DNA from 2 places in the Pseudoflavonifractor intestinihominis genome. Region 2 is predicted to be linked to the other one. Evidence: a T-box and tRNA genes for the amino acid it is inferred to sense, from the RefSeq annotation. Region 2 holds a T-box; the other holds one or more tRNA genes.
What was found. The T-box of region 2 lies ahead of WMO64_RS08230 (valine--tRNA ligase). A T-box ahead of a tRNA ligase gene usually reads a tRNA of that ligase, here a tRNA-Val.

Region 1: it encodes a tRNA-Val, which carries the amino acid that the T-box ahead of WMO64_RS08230 (valine--tRNA ligase) is inferred to sense. The anticodon was not compared.

The regions. Positions count from the first base shown of each region.
Region 1 is NZ_JBBMFK010000001.1:159,761-174,933, reverse strand. Features, by position in the region: gene WMO64_RS00860 (competence/damage-inducible protein A) at 1-947, shown strand, start outside; gene WMO64_RS00855 (RNA polymerase sigma factor) at 1,233-1,718, shown strand; gene WMO64_RS00850 (hypothetical protein) at 1,783-2,283, shown strand; gene WMO64_RS00845 (ABC transporter ATP-binding protein) at 2,378-3,079, opposite strand; gene WMO64_RS00840 (ABC transporter ATP-binding protein) at 3,090-3,887, opposite strand; gene WMO64_RS00835 (branched-chain amino acid ABC transporter permease) at 3,938-5,023, opposite strand; gene WMO64_RS00830 (branched-chain amino acid ABC transporter permease) at 5,034-5,906, opposite strand; gene WMO64_RS00825 (ABC transporter substrate-binding protein) at 6,076-7,305, opposite strand; gene ymfI (elongation factor P 5-aminopentanone reductase) at 7,463-8,200, opposite strand; gene WMO64_RS00815 (alpha/beta hydrolase) at 8,214-9,056, opposite strand; tRNA gene WMO64_RS00810 (tRNA-Val) at 9,236-9,312, shown strand; gene msrB (peptide-methionine (R)-S-oxide reductase MsrB) at 9,589-10,491, opposite strand; gene WMO64_RS00800 (SLC13 family permease) at 10,481-11,296, shown strand; gene WMO64_RS00795 (aconitase/3-isopropylmalate dehydratase large subunit family protein) at 11,326-12,378, shown strand; gene WMO64_RS00790 (LeuD/DmdB family oxidoreductase small subunit) at 12,396-12,893, shown strand; gene WMO64_RS00785 (2-methylaconitate cis-trans isomerase PrpF family protein) at 12,906-14,066, shown strand; gene WMO64_RS00780 (hydroxymethylglutaryl-CoA lyase) at 14,059-14,961, shown strand.
Region 2 is NZ_JBBMFK010000011.1:72,226-87,398, forward strand. Features, by position in the region: gene WMO64_RS08185 (ATP-dependent helicase) at 1-45, shown strand, start outside; gene WMO64_RS08190 (HAD family hydrolase) at 132-761, opposite strand; gene WMO64_RS08195 (DMT family transporter) at 821-1,744, shown strand; gene WMO64_RS08200 (ABC transporter substrate-binding protein) at 2,246-3,277, shown strand; gene WMO64_RS08205 (ABC transporter permease) at 3,319-4,263, shown strand; gene WMO64_RS08210 (ABC transporter ATP-binding protein) at 4,265-5,065, shown strand; gene WMO64_RS08215 (SLC13 family permease) at 5,130-6,245, opposite strand; gene WMO64_RS08220 (TIGR03905 family TSCPD domain-containing protein) at 6,324-6,572, opposite strand; gene WMO64_RS08225 (hypothetical protein) at 6,696-7,127, opposite strand; T-box leader at 7,280-7,494, shown strand; gene WMO64_RS08230 (valine--tRNA ligase) at 7,563-10,196, shown strand; gene WMO64_RS08235 (hypothetical protein) at 10,520-11,770, shown strand; gene WMO64_RS08240 (STAS domain-containing protein) at 11,898-12,203, shown strand; gene spoIIAB (anti-sigma F factor) at 12,274-12,720, shown strand; gene WMO64_RS08250 (sigma-70 family RNA polymerase sigma factor) at 12,720-13,427, shown strand; gene WMO64_RS08255 (DUF6809 family protein) at 13,432-13,704, opposite strand; gene WMO64_RS08260 (helix-turn-helix domain-containing protein) at 13,814-14,026, shown strand; gene WMO64_RS08265 (glycosyltransferase family 2 protein) at 14,019-14,981, shown strand; gene WMO64_RS08270 (LytR/AlgR family response regulator transcription factor) at 15,069-15,173, shown strand, end outside.

The DNA.
Region 1 (15,173 bases), on a different contig from region 2:
AGCGGCTCCATCCCGGCCGCCCCATGACGGACAACAACCTCCAGCAGGCCTACCTGCCCGAGGGCTGCACCATCTTCTCCAACGACTGGGGCACCGCCCCGGGCTGCGCCTTTGAGGCCGACGGCGTGCGGGTCATCATGCTCCCCGGCCCTCCCAACGAGTGCTCCCCCATGTTTGAGCACCGGGCCGTGCCCTACCTGCGCTCCCTGGCCGACGGGGTCATCGCCTCCCGGACGCTGAAGATCTTCGGCATGGGCGAGTCGGCGGTGGAGGCCAAGCTGCGGGACCGGATGAACGCCCTCACCAACCCCACTCTGGCCCCCTACGCCAAGACCGGCGAGGTGGAGCTGCGCATCACCGCCAAGGCCCCCACCGTGGAGGAGGCCCGGGCCCTCATCGTGCCGGTGGAGCAGGAGGTGCGGGGCATCTTCGGCCCCCTGGTGTACGGCGCCGACGTCTCCTCCATGGAGGAGGTGGTGCTGGGCCTGCTGAAGGAGAAGGGGCTCACGCTGGGCACCGCCGAGAGCTGCACCGGCGGTCTGGTGGCCAAGCGGCTCACCGACCTGTCCGGCGCCTCCGCCGTGTTCAAGGGCGGCGTGGTGAGCTACACCAATGAGGTCAAGGCCGGGGTGCTGGGCGTGCCCCAGGCCATGCTGGACGAATTCGGCGCGGTGAGCGCCCAGGTGGCCCGGGCCATGGCCCAGGGCGCCCGGAAGGTGCTGGGCTGCGACCTGGCCGTGTCCCTCACCGGCGTGGCGGGCCCCGACCCGGACGACCGGAACAACCCGGTGGGCCTGATCTACGTGGCCCTGGACACCCCCGAGGGCACCCGGGTGCGGGAACTCCACCTCATCAACGGCCGCGCCCGCATCCGTACCGTTGCCGCCACCAACGCCTTCGACATGGTCCGGCGGTATCTCACCGGCCTGCCCGACCGGGACGAATAATGCAGGACAAAATGTCCGGCGCACCTCACGGTGCACCGGACATTTTTTATGCCCTTGGATGGGGCTTCCGCACGTTGGTCAGGACCAGAATATCGTCCCGCGCCTTGTGATAAAACTCCGCCAGCCGGAGCATTGGTATCTTCAGACAGTCCATTGGAGAGTGTGGGAGAGAATGGCTTTCTGTCCTCCGGCGCAGAAATTTTTTCCCGCTCTTTTGTAACCTTTCCCACCCCCTCAACTGTATAATCAGTGAAAGGCCTTTCAATCCATGTAAGGAGCACGCCTATGAAGCCATCCCTCGAAGCGGTAGTAAAAGACTACCAAAATCGTCTCTATGCCGCAGCGTTCAGCGTCTGCAAAAGTCCCCAGGATGCCGAGGATGTGGTCCAGGACACCCTTCTCCAGTACTGGACCCAGAAAAAAGAATTTGAGACGGAGCAGCATGTGCGCGCGTGGCTTCTCCGGGTGGCGATCAACAAGGCGAAAAACAAGACCCGTACCTTTTTCCGGCGGAAAGCGCTGCCGCTGGAGGACTATATGGAAACCCTGGTCTTTGTTTCGGAAGAGTCCTCGGGGCTGTTTGAGGCGGTGATGGCTCTGCCGGAGAAGTACCGCATTGTAATCCATCTGTTTTACTATGAGGATTATACAGTAGGAGAAATCGCGGATATTCTGCACATTACGCCAGGGAACGTGAAAACCAGGCTGTCGCGCGGGAGAGCATCCCTACGCGGCATATTGAAGGAGGCATGGGAAGATGACGAATCGTGAGAAGTATAAGCAGGCTTTTTCCGCCCTTCATGCCTCTCGGGAATTTTCTTTGGAGGTTGAAACCATGAAACATACTGTAAGGCGCCATCAATTGAAAACAGCGGTGGTTCTGGCTGCCGCCTGTATTCTGCTGGTTGGCACTGCCACAGCCACCTATACCGCCGATGTAGGCGGCATCCAGCGCACGGTCCAGCTCTGGATCCACGGCGACCAGACGACAGCCACCATCCAGATTGCTGACGACGGCAGCTACCGCCTGGAGTACCCCGACGAGAACGGCGAGATCCAGGAACAGTCCGGCGGCGGCGTGGCCTTCAATCCCGACGGGAGCGAGCGTCCCCTCACGGAGGAGGAGATCCTGGAAGAGTTGTCCATGCCAGATGTGGAATACCAGGAGAACGGTTCGGTCTGGGTCTACTGGTGCGGCCAGAGCATCGACATCACGGACCGTTTTGAAAACGGCGTATGCTATGTAAAGCTGGAGAACAGCCAGGACACCCTCTATATGACCGTGGAGTATGGAAATGGCTATACCACCAGCCCCCATCGATATGTTATCCCCTGAGATACCGGAAAAAAACGCAAAACAGCGCGCCCCTGTCCCGAAACGGGACAGGGGCGCGCTATTTTTTTAATTCCTATTGGGGCCCATGACATTCTCAGCCGCCCAGATAGGCCTTCTTGACGCTCTCATCCTGGAGCAGGGCGGCGCCGGTGCCGGTGGACACCACGCGGCCGGTCTCCAGCACGTAGCCCCGGTCGGCCACGGACAGGGCCATCTGGGCGTTCTGCTCCACCAGCAGGATGGTGGTGCCCGCCTGGTGCAGCCGCTTGATGATGTCAAAGATCTGCTCCACCAGGATGGGGGCCAGGCCCATGGAGGGCTCGTCCAGCATCAGCAGCTTGGGCTTGGACATGAGGGCGCGGCCCATGGCCAGCATCTGCTGCTCGCCGCCGGACAGGGTGCCGGCCACCTGCTTGCGCCGCTCCTTCAGCCGGGGGAACTGGGCGTACACCCGCTCCAGGCTGGCTGGGATCTCGGCGGCGGGGCGGGTATAGCCGCCCATCTGCAGGTTCTCCTCCACGCTCATTTGGAGGAACACCGCCCGGCCCTCGGGCACCTGGGCCAGGCCCTTGGGGATGAGCTTGTGGGCGGGGATGCCGCCGATGTTCTCCCCCTGGAAGGTGATGGAGCCGGTGTGGCTGTGGAGCAGGCCGGACACGGTCTTCAGGATGGTGGACTTGCCGGCGCCGTTGGCGCCGATGAGGGTGATGATCTCCCCCTCCTCCACGGTGAAGGAGACCCCCTTGACGGCGTGGATGGCGCCGTAATACACATTGATGTTCTCTACGTTCAGCATGGACACGGCGTCACTCACTCCTTCCGGTGCCCAGGTAGGCCTTGATGACCTCCGGGTTGTTCTGGATCTCCTGGGGGGTGCCCTTTGCGATGACCTGGCCGAAGTTGAGCACGCAGATGCCCTCGCAGATGCCCATGACCAGGTTCATGTCGTGCTCGATGAGCAGGATGGCGATCTGGAAGGTGTCCCGGATCTTGACGATGTTGTCCATCAGCTCGGAGGTCTCGGAGGGGTTCATGCCGGCGGCGGGCTCGTCCAGCAGCAGCAGGGACGGGTTGGTGGCCAGGGCGCGGACGATCTCCAGCCGGCGCTGGGCGCCGTAGGGCAGGGAGCCGGCCTTGGCGCCGGCCAGGTCCTGCATGTCGAAGATGCTCAGCAGCTCCATGGCCCGGTCGTGGGCCAGCTTCTCGCTCTTCCAGTAGCCGGGCAGGCGGAAAATACTCTGCCACATGCCGCAGCCCACCTGGTTGTGCAGGCCGATCTTCACGTTGTCCTCCACGCTCAGGTTGGAGAACAGGCGGATGTTCTGGAAGGTACGGGCGATGCCCGCCCGGTTGACCTGGACGGTGTTCATGTTGTGGGTGTCCACGCCGTCCAGCAGCACGGTGCCCCGGGTGGGCTGGTACACCTTGGTCAGCAGGTTGAAGACCGTGGTCTTGCCCGCGCCGTTGGGGCCGATGAGGCCGGCGATCTCAGTGCGGCCGATGGCCATATTGAAGTCGTCCACGGCGGTCAGGCCGCCGAAGTCGATGCCCAGGTGCTGTGCCTCCAGAATGGGGTCCTTGTCGATGTCCCGCTCGGGGATCATGTTCTTGCTGGGCACGGGGACCAGCTTGGTCTCGGGACGAGGTGGTCTGCTCACTGTGCCGCGCCTCCCTTCTGCTCTTCCAGGTCGGCCTTGGTGATGCGGCTCTTCAGCTGGGCGAAGAAGCCCCGGATGGCCGGGTTGTTGGTGGCGATCATGACCAGGATCAGGACGATGGCATACACCAGCATCCGGTACTGATCCAGGTTGAAGCTGCGCAGCAGCTCGGGCAGCACGGTGAGGAAGGCCGCGGCGATGATGGAGCCGCGGATGTTGCCGATGCCGCCCAGCACCACGAAGACCAGGATGAGGATGGAGGTGTTGAAGTCGAATTTCTTGGGGGCCATGGAGGAGTAGTTCATGGCGTAGAGCACGCCGGCGGCGCCCGCCATCACGGCGGAGGTGACAAAGGCCATGAGCTTGTACTTGGTGGCGCCGATGCCCACGCTCTCGGCGGCGATGCGGTTGTCCCGCAGGGCCATGATGGCCCGGCCGGAGCGGCTGTTCACCAGGTTGAGGGTGATGGTCAGGGTGATGAGGATCAGGATGAAGCCGGCGGTGAAGCTGGCCAGCTTGGCGTTGCTGGTAAAGCCCATGGGCCCCTTCAGGATGGACTTGCCGCTCTCGCTCAGGTTGAGGGCCATCTCGTTCTGCAGGGAGAAGTGGAGGCCCTTTTCATCCACGCCCACATAGAGCACATTGAAGATGTTGCGGATGATCTCGCCGAAGGCCAGGGTGACGATGGCCAGGTAGTCGCCCCGCAGGCGAAGCACGGGCACGCCCACGATGACGCCGGCCACGCCGGCCAGCGCCGCGCCCACCACCATGGCGATGGCCAGGCGGAGGCCGTCGTTGGGGATGACGTTCTGGAGGGACATGGCGGCCACCACGCCGGAGAAGGCGCCCACGCTCATGAAGCCGGCGTGGCCCAGGCTCAGCTCGCCGGAGATGCCCACCACCAGGTTCAGGGCGATGGCCATGACCACATAGGCGCAGATGGGCACCAGCTGGCCCTGGATGGAGGGGGACAGCAGGCCGCCGGCGTTGCAGGCCTGGAGGATGATGAAGGCGACGATGACGATGGCGTAGGTGATGGAGTTGTTGACCAGCCGCTTGCGGCCGGTAGAGAGCTTTTTCATATCGGCCACCTCACACTTTCTCGCGGATGGTCTTGCCCAGCAGGCCCGCAGGCTTGACCAGCAGCACGATGATGAGCACGGCGAAGACCACCGCGTCGGAGATGTTGGTGTTGATCACCTTGGCAAAGGTCTCGATGATGCCCAGCAGGATACCGCCCAGCATGGCGCCGGGGATGGAGCCGATGCCGCCGAACACGGCGGCGGTAAAGGCCTTGATGCCGGGCAGGGAGCCGCTGGTGGGGATCAGGTTCTTGTAGCTGGAGAAGAGCAGGGCGCTGGCGATGGCCGCCAGGGCGGAGCCGATGGCAAAGGTCATGGAGATGGTGCGGTTGACGTCGATGCCCATGAGCCGGGCCGCGTCCTTGTTCTCCGAGCAGGCCCGCATGGCCTTGCCCATCTTGGTCTTGCTGGTGAACCAGGTGAGGGCCAGCATGATGACGATACACACCAGCACGGTGACCAGGGACACGTAGGTGATGTTCACCCCTTCAATGGGCAGGGAGCCCTCGGGAATGACGGAGGTAAACACCTTGGGGTCGGCGCCCCACAGCAGCAGGGCGGCGTTCTGCAAAAAGTAGCTGACGCCGATGGCGGTGATGAGCACCGCCAGGGAGGACGCCTGGCGCAGGGGCTTGTAGGCCAGGCCTTCGATGACCACGCCCAGGACGGTACACACCACCACGGCCAGCAGGATGCCCACGATGGGGTTGAGCCCGAAGCTGCCGGTGGCGAAGAAAATCATGTAGGCGCCCACCATGATGACGTCGCCGTGGGCAAAGTTCAGCATCTTGGCGATGCCGTATACCATGGTGTAGCCCAGGGCGATGATGGCGTAGACGCTGCCCAGGCTGATGCCGGTGATGAGATTATTGAGGAAACTCAAGCCATTCACCTCTCTCTGTGTATTTCAGGCACTGTGTATGGCAGAAACATCAGCGGCCCGCCGGGCTGCGGATGTGTCCGCCATACAAACGGATAATACGGGGAAAAGCGGGCTGCCGGGTGCGCCGGCAACCCGCTTTCAATCCCTATGTCAGCGGAGCTGGATCAACTTACTGGGTGACGTACACGCCGCCCTCGACCTTGACCACCACGGGGGCCTTGGAGACCTCGCCGTTGGTGGACCAGGTCATGCCGGTGCCGGTCAGGCCGTCCACGCTGAAGTCGTCGGAGGTGAACTGGGCGATCAGGGCCTCGCAGATGTCCTGGGCGCTCATGTCGGCGGTGATGCCGGCGGCCTGGCAGGCCTCATAGATGGCGTACATGCAGTCATAGCCGTCAGCGGCGAACTGGTTGGGCAGGCCGCCGTAGGCGGACTCGTACTCCTCCACGAACTGGACGGTGCGGTCATCGGTGGCCCAGGCGTTGAAGGGGGTCATGAGCATCAGGCCCTCGGCCAGGGAGGTGTCAAAGCCCTCCAGGTCCAGAATGCCGTCCATGCCGTCGCAGCCGAAGAAGGTGGGCGCATAGCCCATGCTCTTGGCCTGGGACAGGATCAGGGAAGCGGGGGTGTAGTAGATGGGCATGAACACCAGGTCGGCGCCGGCGTCCTTGGCGGCGGTCAGCTGCACGTTGAAGTCGGTGTTGTTGTCGTCGGGGAAGGTCTGGACGGTGACAACCTCCAGGCCGATCTCGTCGGCGGTGGACTGGAAGGCGGTGTAGATGCCGGTGGAGTAGGCGTCGCCGTTGTTGTAGATAACGGCCACCTTGGTGCCCAGGTTGTTATCCTTGATGTAGTTGGCGGCGGTCTTGCCCTGGTTGGGGTCGGTGAAGCAGACCTGGAACACGTTGTCCTTGCCCTCGGTCACGTCGGTGGAGGAGGCGGAGGGGGTCAGCTGGAAGTAGCGGGCGGAGTAGGTCTCGGCGGCCACGGCCACGCAGGGGTTGGTGGTGGTGCAGCCGTAGATGATCTGGGTGCCGTCGCCGATGAGCTTGTTGTAGGCGTTGACAGCCTTCTCGGTGTCGCCCTCATCGTCCTGGAAGTCCAGGGAGAACTGCAGGCCGCCCAGGGCGTTGATCTCCTCAATGGCCACCTCGGCGCCCTGCTTGGTGGCAAGGCCGTACACGGCGGCGGAGCCAGTCAGGGGGCCGATGCCGCCGATCTTGATGGTGCCGGTGGTATCGCCGGTGCCGTTGGTCTCAGTGCCGGTGCTGGCGCTGGGAGCGGGGCTGTTGTTGCCGGTGGTATCGCCGCCGGTGCTGCCGTCGCTTCCGCAGCCGGCGAGCATGGAGAGGCACAGCGCGGAGGCCATTACAAGAGAGAGAACACGAAACTTCTTCATTTCATTTACCTCCTTTAAGGTTGTTGACAATTATAATCTTCGCCTCCGGAATTGTCAACCTCATTCTTGCACAACAGGAGGTCTTTGCACCCTTCCCTCTCTCGGCGCTTTGTACCAATCCGCCCCGTTTCACCCCCCAGCGGGGCGTTTCCGCCGGTCAGATGACCAGGCCGCCGTTGGGGCAAAGCACCTGTCCGGTGATGAAATCCGCCCCCTCCGACGCCAAAAACAGCACGCTTTCCGCCACATCTTCCGCCTTTCCGATGCGCTCCAGAGGGGTCTCCTCCCGCAGGGCGTCCAGGTCCTCGGCGGTGAGATTTCGGTTCATTTCCGTGTCGATCACCCCCGGCGCCACGCAGTTTACCGCAATTCCGGAGGGGCCCAGCTCCTTGGCCAGGGCCTTGGTCAGGCCGATGATCCCCGCCTTGGAGGCGGAGTAGGCCGCCTCGCAGGAGGCGCCCACCTGGCCCCACATGGAGGAAATGGTGATGATTTTCCCCTTTTTCCGGTGGATCATGTGAGGAAGCACCGCTTTACAGCAGTAGAATGGGCCGTCCAGGTTGACGGCCATCAGCTGCCGCCAGTCCGCCGGGGTCATGTCCCCCAACAGGCCCACCCAGCTCCTGCCTGCGTTGCACACCAGAATGTCAAGTTGACAAAATTTATCCAACACATTGTCAACCATAAACTGTACCTGTTCCGGGTCGGCCACGTCGGCCTTCACTGCCATGGCGGTGTGTCCCGCCTCCCGGAGCTCCTCCACCAGGGCCAGGGCCTTCTCCTCGCTGCGGCAATAGTTCACCGCCACGGCGTATCCCGCCCGGGCCAGCCGCCGGGCCGTGGCCGCGCCGATGCCCCGGGATGCCCCGGTGATCAGGGCTGTCTTCTGTTCCATATCTCTCTCCCTCTCAGTCGTTGTTCCGCCAGGTCTCCCGGCGCAGCCACCGGACGCACAGGGGCAGCCAGGTGGCCGCCTGCTCGTCCTGCCAGCCCGGGTCGCCCCCCGACTCGGCGGTGGCGGTGCCCATGGCGTGGGGGCCGTGGCCGTAGTAGTGGAGCTCCAGGGGCACCCCCTGCCGCCGCAGGGCCCAGGCGTAGAGCAGGGTGTTCTCCGCCGGGACGGTGCGGTCGGTGTCCGTGGTCCAAATAAACGTGGGCGGATTGCCCGGCGTCACGCTCTTCTCCAGGGACAGCTTCTCCAGCTCAGTCGGCAGCGCCTCCCGGCCGGTCAGGCGGAAGAAGCTGTCCCTGTGGGCCCACTCCCCCGCCGAGATCACCGGATAACTGAGGATGGCCGCGTCGGGCCGCACCTCCTCGGGAGTCAGGCCCAGCTTCTCCCCGATGACCGGGTCGCCCCACAGGTTGGCCAGGCAGCCCGCCAGGTGGCCGCCGGCGGAAAAGCCGCACACCGCAATGCGGTCGGGCCGGATGCCGTACCGTGCCCCGTTCCGGCGGAGAAAGGCCACCGCCGCCGCGGCCTCCAGCAGGGCCTGGGGCCACCGGTCGGGCTCCACGCTGTAACGCAGCACAAAGGCCTGCACCCCGCCGTGGAGGAAGTCCAGGGCTACCGGCTCGGCCTCGCTGTCTGCGGTCAGCCGGTAGCCGCCCCCGGGCAGGATCAACACGCCCCAGCGCTCTCCCCAGGGCGCGGCTCCGGTCTTCTCCCTGGCGTAGGCAGTCAGGGAGATCTCCGTCGCCCCTTGCGGCAGGGCGGGACAGATCTGTTCCCGTCCGAATCGCTCATATATCATGGTATCGCTCCTCCTTCCGCCCCTGGCGGCCGCTGAACTGTCCTCAGTATAACAGCATTTTCCCCTGCTGCATACCCTCCCCCTCCGCCGCCTTAGAGGCGATTTTATTTTTTCTCAGTCTTTTTTAAAAAAGCTGTTGACAAAGGGCACCTTCGTGGATATAATAGATTTTGCCCTTTGGACGATTAGCTCAGCTGGTACGAGCATCCGCTTGACGTGCGGGAGGTCACAGGTTCGAATCCTGTATCGTCCACCACAGTACAAAGCCCTGAAGCCGTAAGGTTTCAGGGCTTTTGTCATTTTCACGGACAGAACTCTGCCTTTTCGGCGGTCTATTCAAATTAAGCGGAACAATATACGCAGCTTGGAACGCAAAACACCCCAGCGCCATGCTTGAAGCAGGCGCCGGGGTGTTTTCCTGTTTTCCCGTCCGGCAGATGCGGGCGCGCCCCGGTCCAATAAAAAGCACCGGGGTATGCGCGCGATTAGGCGCACCCGAACCCTCCCGGAAACCAGCTCCGGCTGCGCCGTGTCAATTGTCAAAGAGATAGAGCAAATAGCCGTACCCCTCGGCCTCCATCTTGGCGTAGGGGACAAACCGCAGGGCCGCACTGTTGATGCAGTAGCGCACGCCGTTGGGGGACTCGGGATCTCCGGTAAAGACGTGTCCCAGGTGGGAGTCCCCGGCCCGGCTGCGGACCTCGGTACGGTGCATGCCGTGACTGTCGTCCGGGAGCTCCACCAGAGCGGGCGCTTCGATCGGCTTGGAAAAGGCGGGCCAGCCGCAGCCGCTCTCAAACTTGTCCGTGGAGGAGAACAGCGGCTCGCCGGTGACCACGTCCACATAGATGCCCTTCTCAAACTGATTCCAGAATTCGTTGGCAAAGGGCCGCTCGGTGCCGCTCTCCTGGGTGACCCGGTACTGCTCGGCGGTCAGCTTGTCCCGGATGGCCTCCGCCGCCGGCTTCTGGTAGTCGCCGGGGTCGATGTGCAGCTGGGAGAAGAGCCGCATCTCCTCCCGGGGAATGTGGCAGTAGCCGCCGGGGTTCTTCTCCAGATAGTCCTGGTGGTACTCCTCCGCCGGATAGAAGTTCACCAGCGGGCCGATCTCCACAAAAAACGCCTTGCTGCGGCTGCGCTCGATGTCCGCGATGCGCTCCACTGTCTCTCTGGCCTTGTCATTGGTGTAGTAGACGCCGGTCTGATACTGGCTGCCCTTGTCGTTGCCCTGCTGGTTCTGCACCGTGGGGTCGATGACGTAGAAGTAGGCCAGCAACAGGGCATCCAGGCTGACCTGCTCCGGGTCGTACTCCACCCGCACCGTCTCTCGGAAACCGGTCTCGCCGGTGGAGACCGTCCGGTAGTTGGCGTCGGCCTCACCGGTGCCGTTGGCGTAACCGCTCTGGGCGTCAATCACGCCGGGGATGGACTGCATCACCAAGGCCGCCGAGGCGGGATACACCGAGAATGTGGCCCTGCCTCTGTTCCTCAACACCCTGCTGGGCACCCTCTTTGTCTCGGTCCTGCTGTTCATCCTCTACCGGGGCTGGCGGGTCAAGGGCAGCGCGGACCGCAAGAGCTGGAAGGACATCCCCAGGTTCAACCGCAACCAGTGGCTCACCCTGGCGGCCATTCTGGTCATGGTGGTGTGCGTGGTGGTGTTCAAGACCGACATCGGCCTGACCTGCTTCCTGCTGGCCTGCATCCTGGTGGCCCTGAAGGTGGCTGACATCCGGGAGGGCGTCCAGTCCATCCCCTGGAACACCATCCTGCTGATCACCGGCATCGGCGTGCTGATGAACGTGGTCATCACCGCCGGCGGCATTGAGCTGCTGGCCAGGGGCCTTGCCAGCATCATGATCCCCCGCACCGCCCCCGCCCTCATCGCCCTGGCCTCCGGCGTCATGAGCTGGTTCAGCTCCACCTCCGGCGTGGTCATGCCCACCATGATCCCCACCGTGCCCGCCATCCTGTCCAACCTGGGCCCCGGGGCCGCCTCCATCCCGCCCATGCTGATGGTGTCCGCCCTGACGGTGGGCTCCTCCTGCGCCGGTATCAGCCCCGCCTCCACCGGCGGCGGCCTCATCATGGCCTCCCTGGCCGGCGACCTGAAGGACCACAACATCCCCCTGGACCACAACAAGCTCTTTATCAAGCTGTTCCTCACCTCCATCTTCTCGGTCATGATGGCGGTGCTCTTCGCCTTCATCGGCGGCTATAACTTCACGCCCTACGGCTGATAGGGCAGCAAGGAGGAAATTTTATGTGAATGACCATAAGTGAAAAGATCCTGGCCCGGGCCTCCGGCCGGTCGTCGGTCAAGGCGGGTGAAATCGTCTGGGCCAAGGTGGACAAGGCCATGATGGACGACATCCTGGGCCCCCGGGTGGAGATTGCGGAGAAGCTGAAGCTGCTGGGCGCCAAGGTCTGGAACCCGGACCGGGTGACCATTATCTCCGACCACTACACGCCCCCCGCCAACGCCAAGCAGGCGGAGATTGTCAAGTTCACCCGGGAGTGGGCCTGTGAGAACCATGTGGAGCACTACTACGAGTTCGCCGGTCCCTGCCACCAGGTGATGGTGGAGAAGGGCCGGGTGGCCCCCGGCGAGGTGGTGGTGGGCACCGACTCCCACACCTGTACCTACGGCGCCCTGGGGGCCTTCGCCACCGGCATCGGCTCCACCGAGATGCTGGGTGTGCTGGCCACCGGCGAGATCTGGCTCAAGGTGCCCCAGACCATCCGCCTGCGGTTTGACGGCGCCCTCCAGCCCGGGGTCATGGCCAAGGACGTGGCCCTGCGGGCCATCGGCACCGTGGGCCACAACGGCGCCACCTACAAGGCCATGGAGTTCTGCGGCTCCACCTTCCGGTCCATGATCATGGACGAGCGGCTGTGCGTGGCCAACATGGCGGTGGAGGCGGGCGCCAAGAACGGCCTCATCCCCTATGACAGCATTACCCAGGCCTATCTGCGGGAGCTGGGCGTGGACGGCGGCTGGCCCTGCGAGAGCGACCCGGACGCGGTGTACTGTCAGGACCTGCACTTTGACGCCAGCGCCCTGGAGCCCCTGTGCGCCTGCCCCCACGAGGTGGACAACGTGGCCCCGGTCCGCCAGGTGACCGATGTTGCCATCCATCAGGCCTATCTGGGCTCCTGCACCGGCGGACGGTATCACGACCTGGCCCAGGCGGCCAGCCTCCTCCGGGGCAGAAAGATTGCCAAGGGCATCCGCCTGCTGGTGTCTCCCGCCTCCCGGGAGATCACGGTGGCCGCCTCCGCCCTCACCGGACGGCTCACTGACCCCCGGGATATCTGTTAACGGAAAGGAGGCCCCTTATGTCACATCTGATTTACGGCACCGCCCTGAAATACGGCGACAACATCAATACCGACATCATCTCTCCCCCGGCCTACATGGAGCTGTCCATCGAGGAGGCGGCCCGGTACGCCATGAGCCCTGTGGAAGACACCTTTGCCGCCCGCTGCAAGCCGGGCGACCTCTTTGTGGCCGAGAAGAACCTGGGCTCCGGCTCCAGCCGGGAGACCGCCCCCCTCACCCTCCGTGCCCTGGGCATCAAGACCATTGTGGCCCAGTCCTACGCCCGTATCTTCTACCGCAACTGCATCAATCTGGGCATTCTGGCCATCGAGTGCCCTGAGACCGACAAGATCTCCGAGGGCGATAAGCTGGAGATCGACTACCAGAACGGCGTCATCCACAACCTGACCACCGGCCGGGAGCTGCCCTGTGACCCCATCCCCAGCCATATCATGGACCTGGTGGCCCGGGGCGGGCTGGTGGAGTACCTGAAGGGACGCATCAAGACATCATAAGGAGGTAACGTTATGCACCCTGAAATGGAGGCCCTGTGCTGCGCCATTGTCCGCGGCGGCACCAGCAAGGGCATTTTTATCATGAAGAACGAGCTGCCCGCCGACCCCGTCCTGCGGGACAAGGCCATTCTGGCCATCTACGGCAGCCCCGACCTGCGGCAGATCGACGGCCTGGGCGGCGCGGACACCCTCACCAGCAAGCTGGCCATCATCGGCCCGGCCACCAAGGAGGGCGCCGACGTGGACTACACCTTCGGCCAGGTGAGCATCACCGACCCCTTTGTGGACTACGGCGGCAACTGCGGCAACATCTCCTCCGCCGTGGGCCCCTTTGCCATTGACATGGGCCTGGTGGAGGCGGTGGAGCCGGTGACCACGGTGCGCATCCACCTGACCAACACCGGCCGCATCCTCACCGCCCAGGTCCCCGTCAGGGGCGGCAAGGCGGCGGTGGAGGGGGACTTCGCCATTGACGGCGTACCCGGCACCGGCGCCCGCATCACCCTGGACTGGTCGGACGTGGTGGGCGGCATCACCGGCCGCCTGCTGCCCACCGGCAGCCCCAGGGACGTGATCCAGGCCGGCGGCAGGGACTACTGCGTGTCCGTGGTGGACGCGGGCAACGTGGTGGTGTTCATCCGGGCCGAGGAGCTGGGCCTCACCGGCACCGAGACCCCGGCCCAGATCGACGGCGACCAGGCCCTCATGGACCGCATTGAGGAGATCCGGGGCAAGGTCTGCCAGAAGATCGGCCTGGTGGAGCGGTGGGAGGACGCCAGGCGGCTCACTCCCTATCAGCCCTTCTTCGCCATGGTGAGCGCCCCCGCCGCCCACACCTGCTTCAACGGCGTGGAGGTGGCGGCCGACCAGGTGGACGTGGTATCCCGGCTCACTTTTATGCTCAAGATGCACAAGGCCTACCCGGTCACCGGCACCGTGGCCACCGGCGCGGTGGCCCGGGTACAGGGCAGCGTGGTGTGGGATCTGCTCAGCGACAAGGCCAAGGCGGACGGCGTGCTCCGCATCGGCCACCCCTCGGGCATCATCCCCATCGAGGCCCTGGCGGACAGCGCGCCCGGCCGCACCGAGATCAAGAAGCTGGGCGTGTACCGCACCGCCCGCATGATTATGGAGGGACAGGTCTATGTCCGGAAGGAGGTGTTCCATGGCTGAGTCCAGAAAAATCCGGCTGGTGGAGGTGGGCCCCCGGGACGGCCTCCAGAACCTGAAGGACTATCTGCCCGTCCGGGAGAAGCTGGCCCTCATCGACGGCCTGATCCAGGCCGGGGTGTCCCACCTACAGATCACCTCCTTTGTCAGCCCCAAGGCCATCCCCCAGATGCAGGACGCCGAGGAGGTGGCCCGCACCTGCCTGGAGCGCTATCCCCAGGCCGATCTGTTCGCCCTGGTGCCCAACCTGCGGGGGGCCCAGACCGCCCAGCGGCTGGGCATGAAGAAGGTGGCCAACGTCATCTCCCTCAGCGAGAGCCACAACAAGGCCAACATCAACCGCACCCGGGCCCAGTCCCTGGAGGAGCTCTCCCGCATCCGGGACAGCCTGCCCGAGCTGGAGGTGTGCGTGGACGTGGCCACCGCCTTCGGCTGCCCCTTTGAGGGCCGGCCCGCCCGGCAGGCCCTGCTGGACTTTGTGGGCCAGGTCCACCAGCTGGGCGTCCGGACCTTCTGCCTGTGCGACACCATCGGCGTGGCCGACCCGGCCCAGGTCCGCGGCTCCCTGACGGCGGTGAAGGCCGCCTTCCCCGACAGCGCCTTCCAGGTCCATATCCACGACACTCGGAACATGGGCATGGTCAACACCCTGGCCGCCATCGAGTGCGGCGCCGGCGGCGTACAGTCCACCCTGGGCGGCCTGGGGGGCTGCCCCTTTGCCCCCGGCGCCTCGGGCAACACCGCCACCGAGGATCTGGTGTACATGCTCCACCTGATGGGCTACGACACCGGCATCGACTTCGACCGCCTGCTGGCCCTGGCCAAGTCCTTCCACGCCGCCGTGCCCGGCAATTACAGCAGCCACCACATCCATATCGCTCAGAACCCCTGCTGCTGAGCCCCGAAATCCATACCGGGAAGGGCTGCAAGCCGCTGTTTTCCTCCGAAAACAGCGGCTTGTCCCTTTTGGGCCGGCCGGAAAGGGGATTCCACGGTATTCCAGGCGGTTTCGGATTGTCCGGCGGCAGAATTCCTGATATAATGTCCAGGCCCCGGCGCGGTCCGCTCCGGGGTGAGACACGGCGCAGGCCGTATCTTTTTAAGGAGGCA
Region 2 (15,173 bases):
AAGCTGATGCTCAAGTCGGCGGCCCAGCACATGACCAAGCTGTAAGCGGCTCAGAGAAAGAAAAACGGCGCACACCCTGTGTAAAGGGTGTGCGCCGTACAGCGGCTGGGGCACAACGGACAGCATGGAAATCAGGCCAGAAGCTCTGTAAAGCTATAAACATAACAGTCGCATAGCCGGCGCATTTTCTCCTCGTGGGCGGCATAGAAGCGGTCGTATACCCCTACCACCGTCAGGCCGGCGGCCTTGGCCGCCTCGCAGGCGCCGGGGGAGTCCTCGTACATGGTGCAGGCGCTGGCCGGCACCCCCAGCTGCTCCAGGGCCAGCTGGAAGGATTTGGGGTTGCGCTTCTCCAGGCCCATCTCCTGGACGTAGATTACCCGGGAAAAGTATTGCTTCAGGCCGTGGCGCTCCAGGGCCGCCCGGCACAGCTCGGGCACGCAGGCGGTGAAGAGGGCCATGGGCGTCCCCTGGGCGGCGCACTGCACCAGGTACTCCGCCGCCCCCGGCTTCAGGGGCACCTGGTGCTCATAGGCGTCCCGGGCCATGGAGAGCCACTCGTCCATGATGGCCTGGGGCTCCAGGTCCAGGTGGTAGTACTCCCGGGTGAACTGGGCGGCAATGGGGAAGATGGAGTGGCCCACCGTCTCGCAGTACTCCCGGGTGGGGGTCAGCCCCCGGCGCTGGAGAAAGCGGACGTCGATCTCCTCCCACACGCCGTTGGAGTCCACCAGCGTGCCGTCAAAATCAAAGAGTTTCATAGAGTCCTCCAAATTGAGATTCCCAACTATTCTATCACAACCAAAGGAGCGGGGCAACCGTGCAGGAACAGAACAGAGACCGGGCGCTGGCCCGGTTGTCAACACCTCTCATCATCCTGGCCACCATCATCTGGGGCAGCTCGTTCGTGGTCATGAAGAGCAGCGTGGACGTGCTGCCCACCTTCTGGCTGCTGGCCATCCGGTTCACGGCCTCCGCCGTGGTGCTGGCGCTGGTCTTCTGGAAGCGGTGGAAGCTGGTGGACAGGCACTACTTCATCGGCGGCGGCATCATGGGCTTCTTCCTTTTCCTGGCCTATGCCTTCCAGACCTTCGGGCTGGAGGGCACCACGCCGGGCAAGAACGCCTTCCTCACCGCCGTCTACTGCGTCATCGTGCCCTTCCTGTACTGGGCGGTGGCCCGGAAGCGGCCCGACCGGTACAACATCGCCGCCGCCGTGCTGTGCATCGCGGGCATCGGGCTGGTGTCGGTCACCGGTGAGAACGCCGCGGCCATCAGCATCGGCGACGGCCTGACCCTGGTGGGCGGTTTCTTCTTCGCGGCCCACATCGTGGCCGTGGCCCGCTTCTCCGAGGGCCGGGACATCTTCCTCCTCACCGCCATCCAGTTCGCCTCCTTTGCCGTCTTCTCCTGGCTGGGGGTGCTGGTGACCCGGCCCGTCCTGCCTGTGGAGGCCATGGACGGCGGCCTGGTCCTCTCCCTGGCCTACCTGGTGATCTTCGCCTCCTGCGGGGCCCTGCTGTTCCAGAACATCGGCCAGAAGTACACCGCCCCCGCCACAGCGGCAGTGCTGTTGTCCCTGGAGGCCCCCTTCGGCGTGGTGTTCTCCATCCTCTTTGCCGACGAGCGGCCCACGCCCCTGATGGTGCTGGGCTTTGTGCTCATCTTTGTGGCGGTCATCTGCTCGGAGACCAAGTTCTCCTTCCTCCACCGGGAGAGAGGGGAGAAGGTCCACGCGGAATGATCCGGCCAGCGCCCCGGCGGAACCCCTCCGCCGGGGCGCTGCTGTGTCCCGGCGAAAAAAGAGGAAACAGGGGGTTGACAAATGTCCCCTTCCTGCGTATAATGCAATACAACAAAGCAATAAAGCAGCGAAACCTATGACGGAGAGAAGTAGCCGTTGCAGCTGATGCAAAGCGATTCCCGGACAGTGTGAGCGGGATCTGAGGCGGGCGCGTGAATGGACTCCGGAGGGCGGCTTGAACGGGGAAACCCAAGTAGATGCCGACGGGCTCCCACCCGTTACCCATCGGGCGCGCATGATGGTGCGCGAAGCGAGCGGACGCGCAAGCGTCAATTTGGGTGGTATCGCAGAAGCAGAAGCTTTTGTCCCATGTGGGGACAAAGGCTTTTTTTGTTTCTCAAATCAAGGCCGCTTGGCAGACGGCCCCTCCATCAACCATCCAAACACATTAAAGTCCGCCGGGGCAGAGGCCGCCGGGGACGAGAATTTGGAGGAACTACCATGAAGAAGCTGAATCTGAAGTCCATCGCCGCCCTGACCGCCGCGGCCGCCATGACCCTGTCCCTCACCGCCTGCACCCAGACCGGCGGCGACACCGGCGGAGCGGGAAACACCGCGCAGCAGTCCGGCGGCAAGACCTATAACGTGGCCGTGGTCAAGCAGATGGACCACGCCTCTCTGGACGAGATCGCCAACGCCATCACCGCCCGGCTGGACGAGATCGCCGCCGAGCAGGGCGTGACCATCCACTATGAGGTGTCCTCCGGCCAGAACGACCAGAGCGTGCTGCGGCAGCTGGGCGACCAGGCCATTGCCGACGGGGTGGACGTGATCATCCCCATCGCCACCACCGCCGCCCAGGTGATGGCCGTGTGCGCCGAGGAGACCAAGACCCCGGTGGTCTTTGCCGCCATCTCCTATCCCGACACCGCCGACCTGACCGGCATCGACTACGTCACCGGCACCAGCGACGCCCTGGACACCAACCTGATCATGGACATGATGCTGGCGCAGAACCCCAACGTGTCCAAGGTGGGGCTGCTCTACTCCCTGTCCGAGCCCAACTCCCAGGTGCCCATCGCCGAGGCCAAGGAATATCTGGACGGCAAGGGCATCGCCTATGAGGAGGCCACCGCCAACACCAACGACGAGGTCATCGCCGCCGCCAGCTCCCTCATCGCCGACGGCGTGGACGCGGTGTTCACCCCCACCGACAATGTGATTATGTCCGCCGAGCTGGCCATCTATGAGGACTTTATCGAGGCGGGCATCCCCCACTACACCGGGGCCGACTCCTTTGTCCGCAACGGCGCCTTCGCCACCTGCGGCGTGAACTACACCGACCTGGGCGCCCAGACCGCCGACCTGGCCTACAAGGCCGTCACCGAGGGCATGGACGCCATGGAGGACTACTACCAGGTGTCCGGCGGCATCATCACCGTCAACTCCGAGACCGCCGACGCCCTGGGCATCGACTACTCGGTGTTCGACAGCATGGGCCAGGTGACCACCGTCACCACCACCGAGGACTGAATCAAATCTCACACAGGCTGTCCCCCGGCTAAGGCCGGGGGATGGCTTGCGTTTTGGAAAGGAGCGGATTTCCCGTGCTCTACGTTGCACAGACGGCCCTGGAGCTGGGCTTCCAGTACGCGCTGGTGGCCATGGCCCTGTTCCTCAGCTACCGGGTGCTGGACATCGCCGATATGACCACCGACGGCTGCTTTGTACTGGGCTGCGCGGTGTCGGTCACCCTCACCGCCGCCGGCCACCCCTTCCTGGCCATCCCCGCCGCCATGCTGGCGGGGGCCTGCGCCGGATTCGTCACCGCCTTCCTCCAGACCAAGCTGGGGGTGCCCTCCATCCTGGCGGGCATCATCACCAACACGGGCCTGTACACCATCAACCTGATGGCCATGGGCTGGAAGGCAAACCAGAGCCTGCTCAAGCAGGACACCATCTTCACCCTCTTCCGCGCCACCGGCATCGGCGGCGACTGGTACGCCATTCTCCTCTCCGGCGGCATCACGATTCTGATGGGCGTGCTGCTGGTGCTCTTCCTGAACACCCGGCTGGGCCTGTCCATCCGGGCCACCGGCGACAACCGGGACATGGTGCGTGCCTCCTCCATCAACCCCACCTTTACCATCACCGTTGGCCTGTGCGTGGCCAACGCCCTCACCGGCCTGTCCGGCGCGGTGGTGGGCCAGGCCCAGAAGACCGCCGACATCAACGGCGGCACCGGCATTGTGGTCATCGGCCTGGCCTGCCTCATCATCGGCGAGACCATCGTGGGCCGGGGCGCCATGTTCCGGGGGGCCGTCGCCGTCATCCTGGGCAGCATCCTCTACCGCGTTGTGTACGCCCTGGTGCTCCGCTCTCCCATCCCCATCGACTGTCTCAAGCTGGTCACCGCCATCGTGGTGGCCCTGGCCATCGCCATGCCCACCCTGAAGCAGTGGGCCGCCCTGCAGAACAAAAAGCGCCGGGCCATGGCGGCCAGAAAGGGGGCGCGCTGACATGCTGGAGCTGAACAACCTGTCCAAGACCTTCAATCCGGGCACCGTCAACGAGAAGAAGGCCCTGAACCATCTGTCCCTGAAGCTGGAGCCGGGGGACTTTGCGGCCATCGTGGGCTCCAACGGCGCGGGCAAGTCCACCATGTTCAACGCCATCGCCGGCGACTTCTTCCCCGACGAGGGGTACATCACCCTGGACGGAAAGGACATCACCTACCTGCCCGGCTACCGCCGCAGCCGGGAACTGGGCCGCCTGTTCCAGGACCCCATGCGGGGCACCGCGCCCCACATGACCATTGAGGAGAACATGGCCCTGGCCTACCTGCGGGCGGGCAGGAGCCAGCGGGCCTATTTCAGCCGGGTGAGCCGGAAGGACAAGGAGCTGTTCCGGGAGCAGCTCTCCCGGCTGGACATGGGGCTGGAGGACCGGATGAAGCAGCCGGTGGGCCTGCTCTCGGGCGGCCAGCGCCAGGCCCTCACCCTGCTGATGGCCACCATGGTGCCCCCCAAGCTGCTGCTGCTGGACGAGCACACCGCCGCCCTTGACCCGGCCACGGCGGAGAAGGTGCTCCGCCTGACCCGGGAGATCGTGGAGCGGGACCACCTGACCTGCCTGATGATCACCCACAACATGCACCAGGCCCTGGAGCTGGGCAACCGGACCCTGATGATGGACTCGGGCCGCATCGTGCTGGACGTGAAGGGGGAGGAGCGCAGGGGCATGACCGTGGACGACCTGCTCCGCCGCTTCCGGGAGAACGTGGGCAAGGGCCTGGACAACGACCGCATCCTGCTCTCCTGAACAAGTACATAAAAAAGAGGCTCGCACCTGGGTGCGAACCTCTTTTATGTCAGCGGAACCTATCTTACAGCAGAAAGAGCATGGACACGGCGATCAGAATTACCAGCCCCACCAGATTGGCCAGGGTGAACACGCCCAGGTACCGCAGGGGCTTGGCGCCGGGGGACTTGAGGTACAGCCGGAAGGAGATCAGGCTGGCCAGGGAGGCGATGAGGGTGCCCAGGCCGCCCACGTCGGTGCCCAGCAGCAGGCCCTTCCAGTCCTCCGTGAAGCCGGAGAGGAGCACCGCCGCGGGCACGTTGCTGATGACCTGGCTGGCGCACAGGGAGGTAATAAAGGTGTTCTCTGCCATGACGGCGGAGAGGAAGTCCTTCACCGCCGGGATGTTGCCGATGTTGCCCGCGAAGATGAAAAAGCAGACAAAGGTGAAGAGCAGTCCGTAGTCCACCCGGGGGAAGAGGTGCCGGGCGAAGAGGAGCAGGCACACCGCCACGATGGCCAGCAGCACGGCGTAGTGGAGCACGTGGAACACGGACAGCAGGCACAGCAGGAAGAGCACCGCCATCAGCCACAGCTGACGGGGCCGCCGGATGGTCTGCTTCTCGGGGAAGCGGACCTCGATGCCCTCCGGCCTGACGCACAGTGCGGCCACGGACAGGCCCACCAGGCTCACCAGGGTCAGGGGGACCATGACGGCGAAGAACGCCCCGGCGGGGATGCCGAAGGCGGAGTAGAGGTACAGGTTCTGGGGGTTGCCCACCGGGGTGGCCATGCTGCCTAGATTGGCCGCCAGGGTCTGGAGCACCACCAGGTACAGGGCCCGCTCCAGCCGCCCCACCAGCCCCAGCACCAGCAGGGTGAAGGGGACAAAGGTGATGAGGGACACGTCGTTGGTGATGAGCATGGAGGTGAAGAAGGGGAGGAGCACCAGCACCAGGGAGATGAAGCGCATCCGCTTCTTGCCGGTGAGCAGCTTCTGGGCCAGCACGGCGAAGAGGCCGCAGTCCTGGAGTCCGGCCACCACCGCCATCAGGCAGAAGAGCAGGGAGAGCACCCGGAAGTCGATGTACCCCAGGTAGGCCGCCGAGGGCGGGACAAAAATCATGGAGACCAGGGCGCACAGCAGGGCGATGCAGCCCACGGCCTCCCGCTTGACGAACGAAAGAATGGACGAAGCCATGGATGATCTCTCCTCACGGAAAGCGGCCCCACCGGCGCCAGGGCCGTTGGGACCGCTCTCTCTTTGGTATGGACCGGGTCAGGCCTGGACCGCCTGCTTGAGGGCCTGGGCCAGCTGGTCGGGGCAGGAGGTGGACTTGCCGCCGCAGTGGATGCCCTCCAGCTTGGAGATGGCGTCGGTGACCTTCATGCCCTCCACCAGCCGGGAGATGCCCTGGAGGTTGCCGTCGCAGCCGTTGAAGATCTTCACGGACTGGACCGTGTCGCCCTCCACGTCGATCACCATCCGGGTGGAGCAGACGCCTCTGGTTCTGTAATCAATGGTCATAGAAAATTGCCTCCGCATACAGCCCCGAAAGACAGGGGCAAAAATATCGGAAAATATTATACAGGACCAAGCGGAAAAACGCAACGGGTCAATGGAACTTTTTGGGGAAGAGCGTCGGGGGGATCATTCGCCGTACACGATCAGGCAGGTGACGCCGCTGCCGTTGAGATACACGTCCTGACAGCCCCCGGCCATCCCCGCCGTAAAGAAGCAGACGTCCCACATGTCGGCCGCGCTGTCGTAGCGGCAGGTGACGGAGTCGTAGGAAATAGTACACTCCGCCGCGGCCCGCTGGACGGCCTCCTCCGCGCTGCCGATTGGGAGGGGAGAGGTGTTTTGAAAGCCGTCCAGCAGAACGCCCGGCGCGTTTTCCCCGCAGGTATCCTGTACCTCGGCGTAGGAGAAGGAGAGAATTTCGGCAGACGGCGGGGCGGTATCCTGCGCCTCCGCATGGGTGGGAGAAAGTTCAGTGGACGGCAGGACGGCGTCCTGTCCGCAGCCGGCCGGCAGCAGGGTCAGCGCCAGAGCCAGACCCAACAGAGCAGATCGTTTCATCCTGTCAGCCTCCGTTTCTGTGGTGTTGTGTACTTTTTAGACGCACAGACGCCGGAGAAGTTCCGGGTATTTCCGGTGGCGAAAAAGCGGGGAAACCATTTGTTCTCCTTGACAATGTTCCGGGAAATGCATATACTAAAGAGCGTTCACAGTGAAAAGCCGCGAAGGGAAGGAGTACGCATTTTCCAGGGTGCAGAGAGGAGCCGGCCGGTGCAAGGCTCTCCGTTGGGAATGCGGAAGGTGGTCCCGGAGCTCCGCCCCTGAAGCAAGTAGGGGGTGGCGGGTTCTCCCGTTACCGAGACAATGAGTGTTCTCCCGCGGGAGAAAATTCAGGTGGTACCACGGACTGCATCAGTTCGTCCTGAGCAAAAGGCTTGGGGCGGACTTTTTTGTTGCGCATAAAGTTTTTTGCCCCGAAAAGGAGTGTTAAAAAGAATGAACAAAGAACTTCCCAAGGTCTATGAACCCCAGGAGGTGGAGGGCCGCATCTACGAGATGTGGGAGAAGAACGGCTGCTTTGTGGGCCACCGTGACCCGGACAAGAAGCCCTTCACCATCGTCATGCCGCCCCCCAACGTCACCGGCCAGCTCCACATGGGCCACGCCATGGACTCCACCCTCCAGGACATCCTGATCCGCTTCAAGCGGATGGAGGGCTACGCCGCCCTGTGGGTGCCCGGCACCGACCACGCCGGCATCGCCACCCAGATCAAGGTGGAGGAGGAGCTGCGCAAGAACGAGGGCCTGACCCGCTACGACCTGGGCCGGGACAAGTTCCTGGAGCGGGTGTGGGACTGGAAGAACAAGTACGGGGGCCGCATCGTGGAGCAGCAGAAGAAGCTGGGCGCCTCCTGCGACTGGTCCCGCTCCCGGTTCACCATGGACGAGGGCCTGAGCAAGGCCGTGCGCCACGTGTTCGTCTCCCTGTATAAGAAGGGCCTCATCTACAAGGGCAGCCGCATCATCAACTGGTGCCCCCACTGCGTCACCGCCCTGTCCGACGCCGAGGTGGAGTACCAGGACAAGCCCGGCTACTTCTGGCACATCCGCTACCCCATCCAGGGCGAGGAGGGCCGCTATGTCATCGTGGCCACCACCCGGCCCGAGACCATGCTGGGCGACACCGGCGTGGCCGTCAACCCCAACGACGACCGGTACAAGGACATCGTGGGCAAGAAGTGCATCCTGCCCCTGGTGGGCCGTGAGATGCCCATCGTGGCCGACGACTACGTGGACATGGAGTTCGGCACCGGCTGCGTGAAGATGACCCCCGCCCACGACCCCAACGACTTCGAGGTGGGCCTGCGGCAGAACCTGGAGACCATCCGGGTGCTGGACGACAACGGCCGCGTGGTGGAGGGGTACGGCAAGTACTCCGGCATGGACCGCTACGAGGCCCGGAAGGCCATTGTGGCCGACCTGGAGGAGCAGGGCTACCTGGTGAAGGTGGAGCCCCACCAGCACAACGTGGGCACCTGCTACCGCTGCCACAGCGACGTGGAGCCCCTGATCTCCGCCCAGTGGTTCGTGAAGATGGCCCCCCTGGCCGAGGAGGCCCTGCGGGTGGTCAACGACGGGGAGGTCAAGTTCGTCCCCGACCGGTTCTCCAAGACCTATGTCAACTGGATGGAGAACGTCCACGACTGGTGCATCTCCCGCCAGCTCTGGTGGGGCCACCAGATCCCCGCCTGGACCTGCCAGGACTGCGGCCACATCACCGTGTCCGAGGAGGACCCCACCGAGTGCGAGCACTGCCACTCCAAGAACATCAAGCAGGAGGAGGACGTGCTGGACACCTGGTTCTCCTCCGCCCTGTGGCCCTTCTCCACCCTGGGCTGGCCCGAGGAGACCGAGGACTACAAGTACTTCTATCCCACCGACGTGCTGGTCACCGGCTACGACATCATCTTCTTCTGGGTGGCCCGGATGATCTTCTCCGCCTGCGAGCACACCGGCAAGCCCCCCTTCCACACCGTGTTCATCCACGGCCTGGTGCGGGATGACAAGGGCCGCAAGATGTCCAAGAGCCTGGGCAACGGCATCGACCCCCTGGAGATCGCCGAGAAGTACGGCGCCGACGCCCTGCGGTTCAATCTGGTCACCGGCAACTCCCCCGGAAACGACATGCGTTTCTACACCGAGCGGTGCGAGGCCATGCGCAATTTCGCCAACAAGATCTGGAACGCCAGCCGCTTCCTGATGATGAACCTGACCATCGACAAGTGCGAGCTGCCCGAGAAGCTGGAGATGGAGGACCGCTGGATCCTCTCCAAGCTCAACGCCCTGATCCCCGAGATGACGGAGAACATGGACAAGTACGAGCTGGGCGTGGCGGCACAGAAGATCTACGACTTCATCTGGGACTCCTACTGCGACTGGTATATCGAGCTGACCAAGGCCCGCCTCCAGGGCGACGACGAGGCCGCCAAGGTCAACGCCCAGAAGGTGCTCTGCTACGTGCTCACCCAGATCCTCAAGCTGCTCCACCCCTTCATGCCCTTCATCACCGAGGAGATCTGGCAGGCCCTGCCCCACGAGGGGGATTACCTGATGCTCCAGAAGTGGCCGGAGCACAGCGTGGCCCTGGACTTCCCCGACGAGGAGCGGGCCATGGAGATGATCATGGACGCCATCAGCGCCATCCGTACCCGCCGCTCCGAGATGAACGTGCCGCCCTCCAAGAAGGCCCACGTCACCGTGTCCACCCTGCAGCGGGACGTGTTTGAGGCCGGCATCCCCTTCCTCAAGCGGCTGGGCTACGCCAGCGACGTGACCATCACCGGCGTCACCGACGCCGACCAGGACACCAAGGGCATGGTCACCGTCATCACCCACGCCGCCCGCATCTCCATCCCTCTGGCCGAGCTGGTGGACATGGAGAAGGAGAAGGCCCGCATGGAGAAGGAGCTCAAGAAGAACCGTGCCGAGCTGGACAAGCTGGAGACCAAGCTGAACAACCCCGGCTTTGTGAACAAGGCCCCCGCCAACGTGGTGGAGGCCGAGCGGGAGCGGTCCGTCAAGCTCAAGGAGCTGGTGGCCAAGCTGGAGGAAGAGCTCTCCAATATGTAACGCCAACCCCATAGCCTCTTCTGCCGCCGGAGACGATGCGCCGTCTCCGGCGGCATTTTTTTCATCTGTATGCAAAGAAATGTTTATTTTGTTCCAAACGGGCGAAAAAGAGAGGATGAGGGACTTCCGTGGGGCAGAATAAGCTTTTCTGCGGCACACGCCCAAAAAAGTTTACAAATTAGCGTTGATAGGAGCGGAGAAAAAAGGTATTATTACATACCATATAGCGGTGGATACAGTTTTCCGCTCCGGCCGGGCAGCAAAGGGGCTGCGGATGGGTATACTGTAACCGGAGAATCAATTTACCGTTGGGAGGGTTCGGCATGAGAAAGCAAGCCGCTGTGCTGGCCATACTGCTTCTTCTGCTTCTCGCAGGATGCCGGACGCAGCCGGCGGGGGAGACGGGGCAGCCCATGCCCTCAGACAGCGCAAAACCCACTGATACGCCGGAGCAGACGGTTACTCCCACGCCCATGGAGGAGTTGGAGGTGAGTCCTGCGCCGGAGGGGACGGTCTCTCCCGCGCCCACGGACAGCCAGCCGCCCCAGACCACCGGCGCGCCAGACTGCCGGGCGCTGGCGGAGGAGCTGTGGGAGAAGTACCCGGACAGCCTGTCCAACAGCCAGTGGTACGCCCTGGACCGGGCCTACTGGTTTGCCGACTACGTGCCCGGCACGTCGGTGGACGACCGGGGAGAGGGGACGGACAGCTCGCCCCTGTCCCAGCCCGACGTGTATTTCTACGAGGACACCACAGGGGACATGGCCCCTGAGGACGTGGCGGCCGAGCTGGTGAACGTGATGCTCCGGTCCGCCGACCCGGAGGGGGGCTGGGAGATCGCGTCCCAGTCCCTGCTGGACCGGGACGGGCTGCTGGACCTGTGCGCGGAGTATCTGGCGTCCTACACCGGCGGCTGGGAGGACCAGAACCGGCTGAAGAGCTGGTTTGACACCTGGGCCGCGGGGATCCCCGGCATCGGGGAGGACATGTGGGTCCTCCACCCCAGCTACACCGGCGGCACTGTGACCCAGGAGAGCGGCGGCTGGTTCGTCATCATGCGCAGCGGCAGCGTGTACCGCATGCAGCGGGATGACGCCTTCGGCGTGTACGTCCAGCAGCCCCAGGTGCAGGCCCGCGTCCAGTTTACCAGAGCCCTGGAGGCCTGGGGCTGGTTCCAGGGCGCGCCCCTGACCGTGGATGCCGGAGCCAAGACGGCCGCGGACGGCAGGGAGTGGTACCCGGTGACGGACAGCCGGTTCTCCACGGTGCTGGACCTGCGGATGTATCTGAAGGGCATCTTCTCCGACGAGATCGCGGAGGAGCTGCTGAGCATGGACCTGTACCGGGACGTGGACGGCGTGCTCTGCTGCGCCCAGAGCGCCAGGACCGCCCCCGACCTGGCAGATGCCGCCGTCCAGGTGGAGCAGGAGAGCGATACCAGGCTGGTCTGCCGCCTGGAGGGCACCCTGACCTGGTCCGACGGCTCCCGTCCGGCCCAGGCGGTTTCCGTCTCCTTCCCCTACGAAAAGGTGGGGGACAAGTGGCTGTTTACGGAATTCTCGTGGCCCCAATAGGGAATTCGACCAAAAGCGCGGCCCATATGCATTATAATCGCCATATACCAGAAAATGGTATATGGCGATTTTTTTCTGCCCAGAACTTGGGACAGACAGGTATTTCAACGCACAGGAGGGACAAGCTATGTCAGTGACCTGTACCGGGGAGGACCGGAATCTGCGGCTGACGGTGTCGGGGGAGGTGGACCACCACGGCGCCCGGGCCATCATGCAGGAGCTGGACCGCCAGGTGGACGCGGGGCTGCCCCGGCGGCTCACCCTGGACCTGAGCGGCGTGACCTTTATGGACAGCTCGGGCATCGCGGTGCTGCTGCGGGCCTACCGCCGGATGGCGGAGCTGGGGGGCGCTCTGACGGTGGCCAATGTGCCGCCCCAGGCCCTCAAGGTGCTGCGGGCGGCGGGGCTGGAGCGGATCATCCGCTTTGAATAGGGAAACAGACCGCCGGGGCGCGGCAGGCGCTCCGGCGGCGGGGAACCCAATACGGAAGGAGTCTTTACATATGAAACCGATCAACGAGGCGGCCATTTCCTTTCTCAGCCGCTCCGCCAACGAGGGCTTTGCCCGCACCGCGGCGGCCTGCTTTGCCGCTCAGCTGGACCCCACCCTGGACGAGGTCAACGACATCAAGACCGCCGTCAGCGAGGCGGTGACCAACGCCATCGTCCACGCCTATCCGGACCGGCTGGGCAAGGTGGCCCTGCGGCTGCGGCTGTTTGAGGACGGGGTGCTGGAGATCGTGGTGAAGGACTGGGGCGTGGGCATCGAGGACGTGGAGAAGGCCCGCCAGCCCCTGTACACCACCGGCAACGAGGAGCGCTCCGGCATGGGCTTTACCATCATGGAGAGCTTCATGGACGCCCTGCGGGTGCGCTCTACCCCGGGGAAGGGCACAACCGTCACCATGCGGCGCCGGATCTCCCGCCGGTACAGCGGCGGCGGGCACTGATGGCGGCGGATACCCAGTCCCTGCTGGAGGCGGCCCGCCAGGGGGACAACGACGCCTGCGCCAAGATGATGGAGGAGAACAGCGGCCTCATCTGGAGCATCGTCCGCCGGTACTACGGCCGGGGCGTGGACCCGGAGGACCTGTACCAGCTGGGGTGCATGGGCTTTCTCAAGGCGGTGCGGGGCTTTGACCCGGCCTTCGGGTGCCAGTTTTCCACCTATGCCGTGCCCAAGATCGCCGGGGAGATCCGCCGTTTTCTCCGGGACGACGGCGCGGTGAAGGTGAGCCGGGGGCTGAAGGAGCGGGCGGGGAGCATCCGCAGCGCCCGGGACCGGCTGCGGGCCGACCTGGGCCGGGAGCCCACCCTCAGCGAGCTGGCCGGGGAGACCGGCCTGGAGCCGGAGGAGATCGCCGCCGCCGAGGAGGCCAACGCCCCGGTGGCCTCCCTCCAGATGGAGACGGGGGACGGCTTCACCCTGGAGAGCGTGCTGGGCACCGAGGGCATGGAGGAGAGCATCGTGGAGCGGGAGGCCCTGCGCTCGGCGGTGAGCAGCCTGCCCGACCGGGAGCGGCAGGTCATCGTCCTGCGGTACTTCCGAGGCCTGACCCAGGACAGGACGGCCAGGATCATGGGGGTCAGCCAGGTCCAGATCTCCCGGGTGGAGAAGAAGGCCATGGAGTATCTCCGCCGCAAGCTGGAGGAGTAGCGGTTCAGTCCCCGGGCAGGCAGTCCAGGCCGCCCAGCTCCAGACCCATCTGGAGCCCCGTCAGAAAGAGCTGCTCTCCCTCCATGTCGGAGACAGCCAGACAGGCATCCAGAATTTGCAGCACCCGGGCGCACAGCGCGTCCGGGTGCTCTTTTCGGAATCGGGCCCGGAGGGTCTCCGCTTCCTCCCGCAGAGCCCGGTACTCCGGCTCGCCGGACAGCGCCCGGCGGCACAGGGTCCGGGCTGTATTCTGCATCAGTTCCACGGTGGGGGTCATAAAATCACCTCACCACGGTTATAACATACAGCAATATGCAAGTCAAGAAAAACTATTGCTATATGTTATAGTTTACGGATATAGCTTTCAGCTATATAATACCAATGAGGTGAGGATTTTGCAGGACTATCGAAAAATCATCCGGGAAAAGCGGGAAAAAAAGGGATTGAGTCAGAGCGCACTGGCCAAGCTGGTGGGCGTCTCACAGCCTGCCATCAATCAGATCGAGTCCGGCGCGCGCACGCCCAGCCTTGCACTCCTCATGAAAATCTGTGACGCACTGGAAATTTCAATGTTTGGTGAGGACAAAGAAGATGAATGACACCCTTTATATCGTCGTCCCATGCTATAACGAGGAAGAAGTGCTCCCTGAGACCTCCAAGCGGCTCAAGGCCAAGGTGGAGGCCCTGAAGGGGGCGGGGAAGATCGGCCCGGACAGCCGCATCCTCTTCGTCAACGACGGCTCCAGGGACCGGACGTGGGAGATTATCTCCGCCCTCCACAGGGCCGACCCGGTGTTCTCCGGGGTGGACCTGTCCCGCAACCGGGGCCACCAGAACGCCCTGCTGGCCGGGCTCATGACCGCCAAGGACCGCTGCGACATGGCCATCTCCATGGACGCCGACCTCCAGGACGACATCGACGCCGTGGACGCCATGGTGGACAAGTTCCATGAAGGCTGCGACATCGTCTACGGCGTCCGCTCCTCCCGGAAAAAGGACACCTTTTTCAAGCGCTTCACCGCCGAGGGCTTCTACCGCCTGATGAACTTCCTGGGGGCGGAGACCGTGTTCAACCACGCCGACTACCGGCTCCTCTCCCGCCGGGCCCTGGAGGGCCTGGAGCAGTTCCGGGAGGTCAATCTGTTCCTGCGGGGCATCGTGCCCATGATCGGCTACACCTCCGCCACCGTGGAGTATGAGCGGGGGGAGCGCTTTGCCGGCGAGAGCAAGTACCCCCTGAAAAAGATGCTCTCCTTCGCCATGGAGGGCATCACCAGCCTGTCCGTCAAGCCCATCCGGTACATCACCGGCCTGGGCTTCCTGGTGTTCCTGGTGTCCATCCTCATGCTGATCTACAGCATCATCCGCTGGGCCATGGGGGAGACCATCCTGGGCTGGGCCAGCCTGATCTGCTCCGTCTGGGCCATCGGCGGCCTGATCCTGCTGTCCCTGGGAGTCATCGGCGAGTATATCGGCAAAATCTACCTGGAGACCAAGGAGCGCCCCCGGTTCCTCATCCGTGAGGTGCTGGACGGCGAGGACAAGAAGGACTGAGAGAGAAAGCAAAGACCCCCTTTTTTCAACCGGAGCGTGTGAGGCCCGGCGTGTGTGTCTGCTGCTGATGTAAGGGGAGGAGAAGAAGTGAGAAACATTGCCATTGTGGAGGACCAGGACGCCGCTGCCCAGCGGCTGACGGGGTATATCGAAAAGTACGCCGCCGAGACCGGGCAGGAATTCCATGTGACC